Regions from separate parts of the Faecalibacterium sp. IP-1-18 genome, predicted to be linked through region 1. Evidence: predicted binding sites of a transcription regulator. Region 1 holds the regulator's gene; the other holds the start of a gene.

Region 1 (4,213 bases):
CGCACAAAGGCCAGCACCATCAGCAGCAGGCCGCCGAACAGGGTGCCAAGCCCTGCCGGAAGCCGCTGCTCTGCCTTTTTACGGCGGGCAGCAGTACGCCGTTTCGTTGATTTTCGTTTTTTCGTTGCCATTCTACTCTGTTCCCCAACTTCCCATAGACACAATAATTGATTCTATTATTGTACCACGCAAGGGCAAAAATGGCAAACCATAATGTTGTTTTTCTTGAGGAAAATGGAACGAACCCAGCCCCTCTCGTGAAAAGGCGTTTGGAGCGCTCCGCAAAGCGCGACAAACGCGAAATAAAAAATAATTTTTCCGCTGTTCCTGCGCAAAGCGAACGCGGAGCGCAGTTCAAATCGTCCGGCGGGGAGACGCAAGGCCTTACCCCCGTTCGATCTCCCCGTACAGCCACGCCAGCGCGTCCGAAAGACCGCCCAGCTCGTCGATGAGCTTTTCCTTTACGGCACGGCGTCCGTCCAGCACCGTGCCCATGTCCATGACCAGTTCCCCGGTGTGGAGCATCAGCTGGGTGTAGCGCTTTTCCGGCATGCCGCTGTGGGCGGCCACAAAGCCGGTGATGCGCTGCTGCATCTGCTCAAAGCAGTGCATGGTCTGCGGGACGCCTAAGATCAGCCCGGAGTGCCGCACCGGGTGCACCGTCATGGTGGCGGTGGGGACGATGAAGCTGTGCCGCGCGCTGACCGCCAGCGGGATGCCGATGGAGTGCCCGCCGCCCAGCACCAGCGTGGCGCTGGGCTTGGAGATGCTGGCGATCAGTTCTGCCAGCGCAAGGCCGGCCTCCACATCGCCGCCCACCGTGTTCAGCAGCACCAGCAGCCCCTCGATGCGGGGGTCCTCCTGCACCGCCACCAGCTGGGGGATGACGTGCTCGTACTTGGTGGTCTTTTGCCCCTGCGGCGCTTCGGTGTGCCCTTCGATCTGGCCGATGACGGTCAGGCAGTGGATGACATGACCGCCCCGGCTCAGGGTGACCGTGCCCAGATCCTCAATATCCTCTTTTTCCATCCGGTGCTGCTCTGCGGGGGTGTCTTTTGCCGTATCCATGCGCGTTCTCCTTCCGTAGCAGGGTCTTTGTGGGGTCAGTATCCCCCGGCTGCCGGGGAAGTATGCAGGAGAGCGAATACAAAAAACTTTGTGAATTTTTTGCTTTTTTACAAATAGGTATTTGACATTCGCCTTTCATGCTGTATACTTTAAATAATATAACAGGATAAAACGGAACATCTCTCTGCGCGCAAAGAAGCCCCTTGCATGGCGGCAGAAGCTGCAGCGCGTTGGGCAGAAAGGAGAATTTTGCTATGAACACCCCCCAGAAAGCATCGATCCCTGTGATCAAGCGTCTCCCCAAATATTACCGGTATCTGCGCTCCTTGCAGGCCGATGGCATTACCAGCATCTCCTCCCGGGAGCTGGCCTCTCAGATGGGCACCACCGCCTCGCAGGTGCGGCAGGACTTTAACTGCATCGGTGACGTGAACGGACGGCAGGGCATCGGCTACTCGGTGGAGAACCTGCTTTCCATTCTGGAAAGTCTGCTGTTCGGCAACGGCGACCGTCTGCCCACCATTCTGATCGGCTGCGGCCGCCTGGGCAAGGCTGTGAGCCGCTTTATCACCACCGACACCAACGGCTACAAGCTGATCGCGGCCTTTGACGTGGCCGAGAACGAGGTAGGCAAGGAGATCAGCGGTATCCGCATCCGGCACATTGACGAGCTGGAGGCCTTTTGCGAGGAAAACAAGCCCAAGGTGGCGGTGCTCTGTGTACCCCGTGATGGTGCACAGCAGGTCAGCGGACGGCTGGTGGATCTGGGCATCGAGGGCTTCTGGAACTTCTCCCACTATGACCTGTCGGTGTCGTACCCCAATGTGGTGGTGGAAAACGTCCATCTGGGCGACAGCCTGATGAGCTTGGGCTACCGTCTGCGCAATCAGGAGTGACGGCATGGCAAAATTGTATTTCCGCTACGGTGCCATGAACAGCGGCAAGAGCACGGCGCTGATGCAGGTGGCACACAACTACGAAGAGCAGGGCATGAAGGTGCTCATTTTGAAGCCGCAGGTGGATACTAAGGGCGGCGGAGAACTGGTGAGCCGTCTGGGCGTGCGCCGCAAGGCAGACCTGCTGATCCCGCCGGAGCTGGACGTGTTCGAAGCTGTGCAGGCGGCAAACGCTGCTTCCGGGCCGCTGGCCTGTGTGCTGTGCGACGAGAGCCAGTTCTTTACCCCGGAGCAGGCCGAGCAGCTGTTCATGATCACGGTAGATCTGAACATCCCGGTGATCTGCTACGGTCTGCGGGCAGATTTTTCCCTCAAGGGCTTCCCGGGTTCTACCCGTCTGCTGGAGCTGGCGCACACCATCGAGGAGATGAAGACCATCTGCACCTGCGGGCGCAAGGCCATCTGCAACTGCCGCAAGGTGAACGGACGGTTCGTCTTTGAGGGCGAGCAGGTAGCCATCGACCTTGAAAACGATGTGCAGTATGTCAGCATGTGCCCCCAGTGCTACTTCAAGGCACGGCGGGCGTTTTACGCTGCAAGGAAAAACTGAGATACTTTTATGTTGTATACAAGCCGCTGTACCGCGCCGGGTGCAGCGGCTTTTTTGCGTGATTTGCGGAAGGGGTTCCCCGCCAGAGTCTCCAACAGGCTGTATACAGACTGATATATCAATTTGTTGCATTTTGCGAGAGGAACTGATATATCAACCGGGCGGAATTCGCACGTTTTTTGCACTATTGATATATCAGTTCGGACCGGGCAGTTACTCGACGGAGGGGAGAGGGAATGGGAGAAGAAGAGAGCGACGGGGGACGGCAGAGCACAAAAAATTACAGGCGGAACGGTAAATGTAACAGGAATTATTGAGATTTTTCCTGTTCTGCCCTTGTTGCATCCCAGATTTTTATGCAAGTCATTGAAGTATACAAGTTGCACAGTTTTTCAGCGCAAGTTTATTCATTTCGGCAAGGACGTCGAATTGCACGCGAAAACAAGGGCAATATTTGTACGTTTTTATCCCGTATCACTGTAATTTGCATCTTTCTTTTTTCAGTGGCTTTTGTTATCATAATTGTATACAAGGGGGCATGTGCAGGCCCCCTACATGAAGATGTTTTCTATTAGGAGGAGAACAAAAATGAGCAAGGCAATTTCTCGTCGTAACTTCCTGATGGCTACCGGCGCTGTCGGTGCTGCAGGTCTGCTGGCTGCCTGCGGCAGCAAGCCCGCTGCTTCTTCCACCGCTTCTTCCGCTGCTTCTCAGGCCCCCGCTGCTTCCGCAGACGAGAGCCTGGCCCTGTCTGACGGCCCCGTCAACCTGAGCATCAGCTGGTGGGGCGGCGACAGCCGTCACGCTGCTTACCAGAGCGCTCTGGAGGCTTTCCAGGCTGAGCACTCCAACATCACCGTGGAGCCCACCTTCGCCGCATGGTCCGGCTGGGAAGAGAAGATGGCTGCTGCCTTCATCGCAGGCAACGCTCAGGATGTCTGCCAGGTGAACTGGAACTGGCTGTACAACTACTCTGCCGACGGCAGCAAGTTCGTGGATCTGAACACCACCTCCAAGTTCATCGACCTGACCCAGTGGGATTCCGCTGCTATGGACGCTTGCTATGTGGCCAACAGCCAGCAGTGCGTGCCCGTCTCCATGACCGGCCGTATCTTCTACTGGAACATGACCACCTTTAATAAGGCTGGCATCACCGAGGTCCCCAAGTCTCTGGACGATCTGATGGCTGCCGGTAAGGCTTTCCAGGAGAAGCTGGGCGACGATTACTACCCCATGCACCTGGGCGCATACGACCGTATGATCCTGATGGTGTTCTACCTCGAGTCCAAGTACGGCAAGGACTGGGCAGATCCCGTTACCTCCACCCTGAACTACACCGAGGACGAGATCGCTGAGGGTCTGGCCTTCATCAAGAGCCTGGTGGACAACCACGTCATGATGAACCTGAAGACCTACTACTCTGCAAACTCCGATACCGCTACCCACCAGTCCAACGAGTGGATCACCGGTAAGATCGCAGGCATCTTCGAGTGGGATTCCGCTGCAAGCAAGTACTCTTCCGCTCTGGACGACAGCAACAAGGACGGCTTCACCGTCGGCGAGGAGATCAAGTTCGGCGATAACAACGGCGGCTTCTCCAAGGTGTCCATGGGTCTGGCTATCACCAAGACCTGCAAGA
Region 2 (4,213 bases), 540 kb from region 1:
ACCGTTGCCATCCTGACGCTGGCAGCGGTGTGCGCCTCCTTCATCAGCCCGGTATTCGAGCTGCCCGCCGTCAAGACGGCCTCCGGCTACCTGCTGCCGGCCCTGTTCGGCTCCATGGCGCTGGGTCTGTTCGCCAGCTCGTCCAGCGGCAGCAAGGTGGTCAAGGGTGGCATCAAGGGGGTGCTTCCGGTGCTGATCATCATGACGGTGGTTTCCCTTGCCGCACGCCTTGCGGGCTACGGTTCCGTGCTGGGCGGACTTGTGGGCATCTTTATCATCGTGATGCTGCCCATCGGCATCCTGACTTCCTATGTGCTGTGGAAGAAGGGCAAAATCCAGGTAGTGGACAAAGAGCAGAAGTAAAGCAATCGGAACGGTCTGGATCCTGTATGGTACAGGGCTCAGGCCGTTTTGCTTTCATTAGGGGGGCAGGGGTGACTACTCCGCACCTTCCGAAAATTGACAAATAATTCTCAATTTTAGTATTCTCAACGAGGCCATTGAGCAGATCAGCTTTCAGGCTACGAAGGCCCGAGCCTTTGCCGCTGGCAGATAAAGGCATAGAATAACAAAAAAGTCTGAACTGAGGCATGAGCCACCGGTTCAGACTTTTTTCATACTATGAAAACACCAGCTGCTGCGGATAGCAGCGTGCAGTTCAATTTGTTATCAGCACTCGTCGTACTGTTTTTGCAGATATTGCAGGCACCGGACTGCGTTTTCCGGGGTGGTGTTCTCCAAGGTGGCGAACACATAGGGCTTCTGTTCCTTGGCAAACCGCAGAATGGTGCGGTAGTCGCCCATACCGCCCTGTCCGGCACCGGTGGCAGCCAGCTGCCCGTCGGCGTCCTGCAGCAAAAAGTCCTTGAAGTGGATCATGGCCACATCCTTGCCCAGCAGCTCAATGGTCTCGGCGAACACTTCCTCCCGCTGGTCCACGTTTTCCATGTTCAAAAGGTTCACCGGGTCGAGCAGAATCTGCAGATTGGGGCTGCCGATCTCGTCCAGCACGGTGCGGGCGCGGCGGGCGTCATACACAATGTGTCTGACCACCGGCTCAATGGCAATGGTCACGCCGTATTGCTCGGCGCAGCGCACCACCGGCTTGAAGTTCTTGATAAAGGTAGCAAGGGCGGCATCGCTGCGGCACTCCGGGCAGAACTTGTACTCCGCGTTGGGTGCACCGGTCTCGGTGCCCACCATGCCGCAGCCCAGCAGGCTGGCAAAGCGGATATGCGCATAGTACTTTTCCTGAATGGCGTGCAGGGCAGCCGCATCCGGGTGCGCCAGATTCAGGTAGTTGCCCAGCACCGCAATGTCCAGCTCGTTTTTGGCAAACAGGTGGCGCAGATAGGCCGCGTAGCCGGGGGTGAGGGCAGAGGGGGTGTTGGGCACCTCCTTCAGGGATTTGCTCAGCGCCAGATGCACGCAGGAAAAGCCCTTCTGGCGTACCAGCGGCAGCACCTGTTCAATGGGCAGCTTTTCTGCGTCGTGCAGACGTAGACCGAATTGGATCATGCTTGGTTCCTCCTTTAATATGGGTGCGTTTTTACCATTATACACCAAAATTGTCTGCGAAGGAACACCTTAAACGCCTTTTAGCGCTGCTGATCGTTGCCCCGGGCAGTACCTGACAACGCGAGTGACGCAGAAGTGTGTTAAAAAGTGTGATATAAAGAAGATAAAATACGGATTTGTTAGCTTGTTTGTTGGATTATGACATAATTTCAGGCATTTCACAACACATATAAAAGCAAAAATCCCACGATACACGCCGCTATTCTAGCGGTATATCGCAGGACTTTTCTTGGAGCTGGTGACAGGAGTTGAACCTGCAACCCACTGATTACAAATCAGTTGCGCTGCCATTGCGCCACACCAGCAAAGGTTGCTAAAATAGTATAACACAGGCACGGCAATTTGGCAAGGATTGTTTTTTTGCAGGGGATAATAATGCCGGAAAACAGACAAAGATGATAGAAAATAATACACAAGTATAAAAATATACTACAAATTTAAACAATTTTGCATTGCAAATTTTTTGACGATGTGCTATGCTGAAACGTAGAGGAACGCCGCCGGAAAGGCGGCTGCAAACAGATTTGGAGGATTTGTATTATGGCTGACCGCATTGTTCTGAATACCATCTCCTACCACGGCCACGGTGCTATCGAGAACATCGTTCCCGAGCTGACCGCCCGTGGCTACAAGAAGGCTTTCGTCTGCTCCGACCCCGACCTAATCAAGTTTGGCGTTACCAAAAAGGTCACCGACCTGCTGGATGCCGCAAACTTTGCCTACGCTGTTTACAGCGAGATCAAGCCCAACCCCACCATCGCCAACGTACAGGACGGCGTGGCTGCCTTCAAGGCTGCCGAGGCTGACTGCATCGTGACCATTGGCGGCGGCTCCTCCATGGATACCGCAAAGGCCATCGGCATCATCATCAATAACCCCGAGTTTGCGGACGTCCGCTCTCTGGAAGGTGTTGCTCCCACAAAGAAGCACGCGGTGTTCACCATCGCAGTGCCCACCACCGCCGGTACTGCTGCCGAGGTCACCATCAACTACGTCATCACCGACGTGGAGAAGAAGCGCAAGTTCGTCTGCGTGGACACCAACGATATCCCCGAGATCGCTGTGGTTGACCCCGATATGATGTCCTCCATGCCCAAGGGTCTGACCGCCGCCACCGGTATGGATGCGCTGACCCACGCCATCGAGGGCTACATCACCAAGGGCCACTGCGTCATCTCCGATATGTTCCATCTGGAAGCCATCAAGCTCATCAGCCAGAGCCTGCGCGGCGCTGTGCAGAACACCCCGGAGGGCCGCGAGGGCATGGCTCTGGGCCAGTACATCGCCGGTATGGGCTTCTCCAACGTGGGTCTGGGCATCGTGCACTCCATGGCACACGGCCTGTCTGCTCTGTATGACACCCCCCACGGTGTGGCCTGCGCCATCCTGCTGCCGGTGGGTCTGGAGTACAACAAGAGCGTTGCCGGCGAACGCTACCGCGCCGTGGGTAAGGCCATGGGCGTTATGGGCATTGACGAGATGAACGATGTGGAAGCCGCTGATGCTACCATCGCTGCCGTCAAGCAGCTGAGCGCAGACGTGGGCATCCCCGCAAACCTGCACGGCATCCTGAAGGAAGAGGACATCCAGTTCCTCGCCGAGTCCGCTTTTGCAGACGCCTGCCGTCCCGGCAACCCCCGTGACACCAGCGTGGAGGAAATCGTGGAGCTGTATAAGAGCCAGCTGTAATCCATTATAAATAAACTCCGAGAGCCGCTGCACCGTGTTTGTGCAGCGGCTTTTTTAGCGGAATGATGCGTTCGTAAAATGAAATCCCGCGCCAATTGTAACATTTTTCTGCTGTCCTCTTGTATAAATCGGCGCAAGCGAGTACAATCAGAGCATAAAAACAGAAGGCGAGGAAAGCGCGATGACACTGAACTTCTATACGCTGGGCGTGCTGTATTTGGTCTATTCCTTCCTTGGGTGGGTAGGGGAGACCGTGGTGGCTACCTTCCGGGGCAAGCGGTTTGCAAACCGCGGCATGGCGGCGGGGCCGTTCTGCTTTGTGTACGGCACCACGGCCATCCTGATGGCAGTGGGCTTTGCAGATATGCGCACAAAGCCGGTGGTGCTGTTTGTGGCCTGTATGCTTACGGCTACCGTGGTGGAGTGGCTCACGGCAAAGCTGCTGGAGCGGCTGCACAATCGCAAATGGTGGGATTACTCCGATAAAAAGTTCAACCTGAATGGCTACGTCTGCCTGCAGTACTCGGTGCTGTGGGGCGCGCTGGGCATGGTGACCGTGCTTTGGGGCAACGGGCTGCTGTTGCGTCTGTGCGCCCTTGTGCCGGACTGGCTGCTGCATCCGCTGGTGTGGGCTGCGCTGGGCATCGCGGCGCTGGACCAGCTGGGCTCGGCGGTTCTGGTGGGGCGGTATGCGGCGCAGCACCCGGTGCTGGAACAGCTGAACCAGAAACTGGAGGCGCGCTCCGACACCTTGCGCCGCCGCATTGCCGTGTATGTGGAAAAGCGTATCCAGCGCGCCTACCCGGAGGCCGCCCGGCAGCAGCCCACGGCGGTGCAGAAGGGGCAGGCCGACTTCCTCAGCGCGGCAGACCTGCTGTGGCTGTTCGTCATCGGGGCGTTTCTGGGCGATATGGTGGAGACCGTGTTCTGCCGCCTGACCGCTGGG

Evidence for each region. The regulator Rex, encoded in region 1, represses fermentation and respiration genes when NADH is low (regulators of the CRP and FNR family bind a similar motif). The targets are predictions, from matches to a motif close to ATTGTTAANNNNTTAACAAT.
Region 2: fucO (lactaldehyde reductase) is a predicted target of Rex. The motif match lies at 2,030-2,049, and genes of this name have one in related genera.

Annotation. Positions count from the first base shown of each region.
Region 1 is NZ_CP094472.1:586,386-590,598, forward strand. Features, by position in the region: gene MTP43_RS02805 (DNA translocase FtsK) at 1-131, opposite strand, end outside; gene MTP43_RS02810 (ClpP family protease) at 385-1,068, opposite strand; gene MTP43_RS02815 (redox-sensing transcriptional repressor Rex) at 1,323-1,964, shown strand; gene MTP43_RS02820 (thymidine kinase) at 1,969-2,574, shown strand; gene MTP43_RS02825 (ABC transporter substrate-binding protein) at 3,163-4,213, shown strand, end outside.
Region 2 is NZ_CP094472.1:1,126,992-1,131,204, forward strand. Features, by position in the region: gene MTP43_RS05380 (hypothetical protein) at 1-363, shown strand, start outside; gene MTP43_RS05385 (sugar phosphate isomerase/epimerase family protein) at 670-1,518, opposite strand; tRNA gene MTP43_RS05390 (tRNA-Thr) at 1,809-1,883, opposite strand; gene fucO (lactaldehyde reductase) at 2,119-3,267, shown strand; gene MTP43_RS05400 (putative ABC transporter permease) at 3,449-4,213, shown strand, end outside.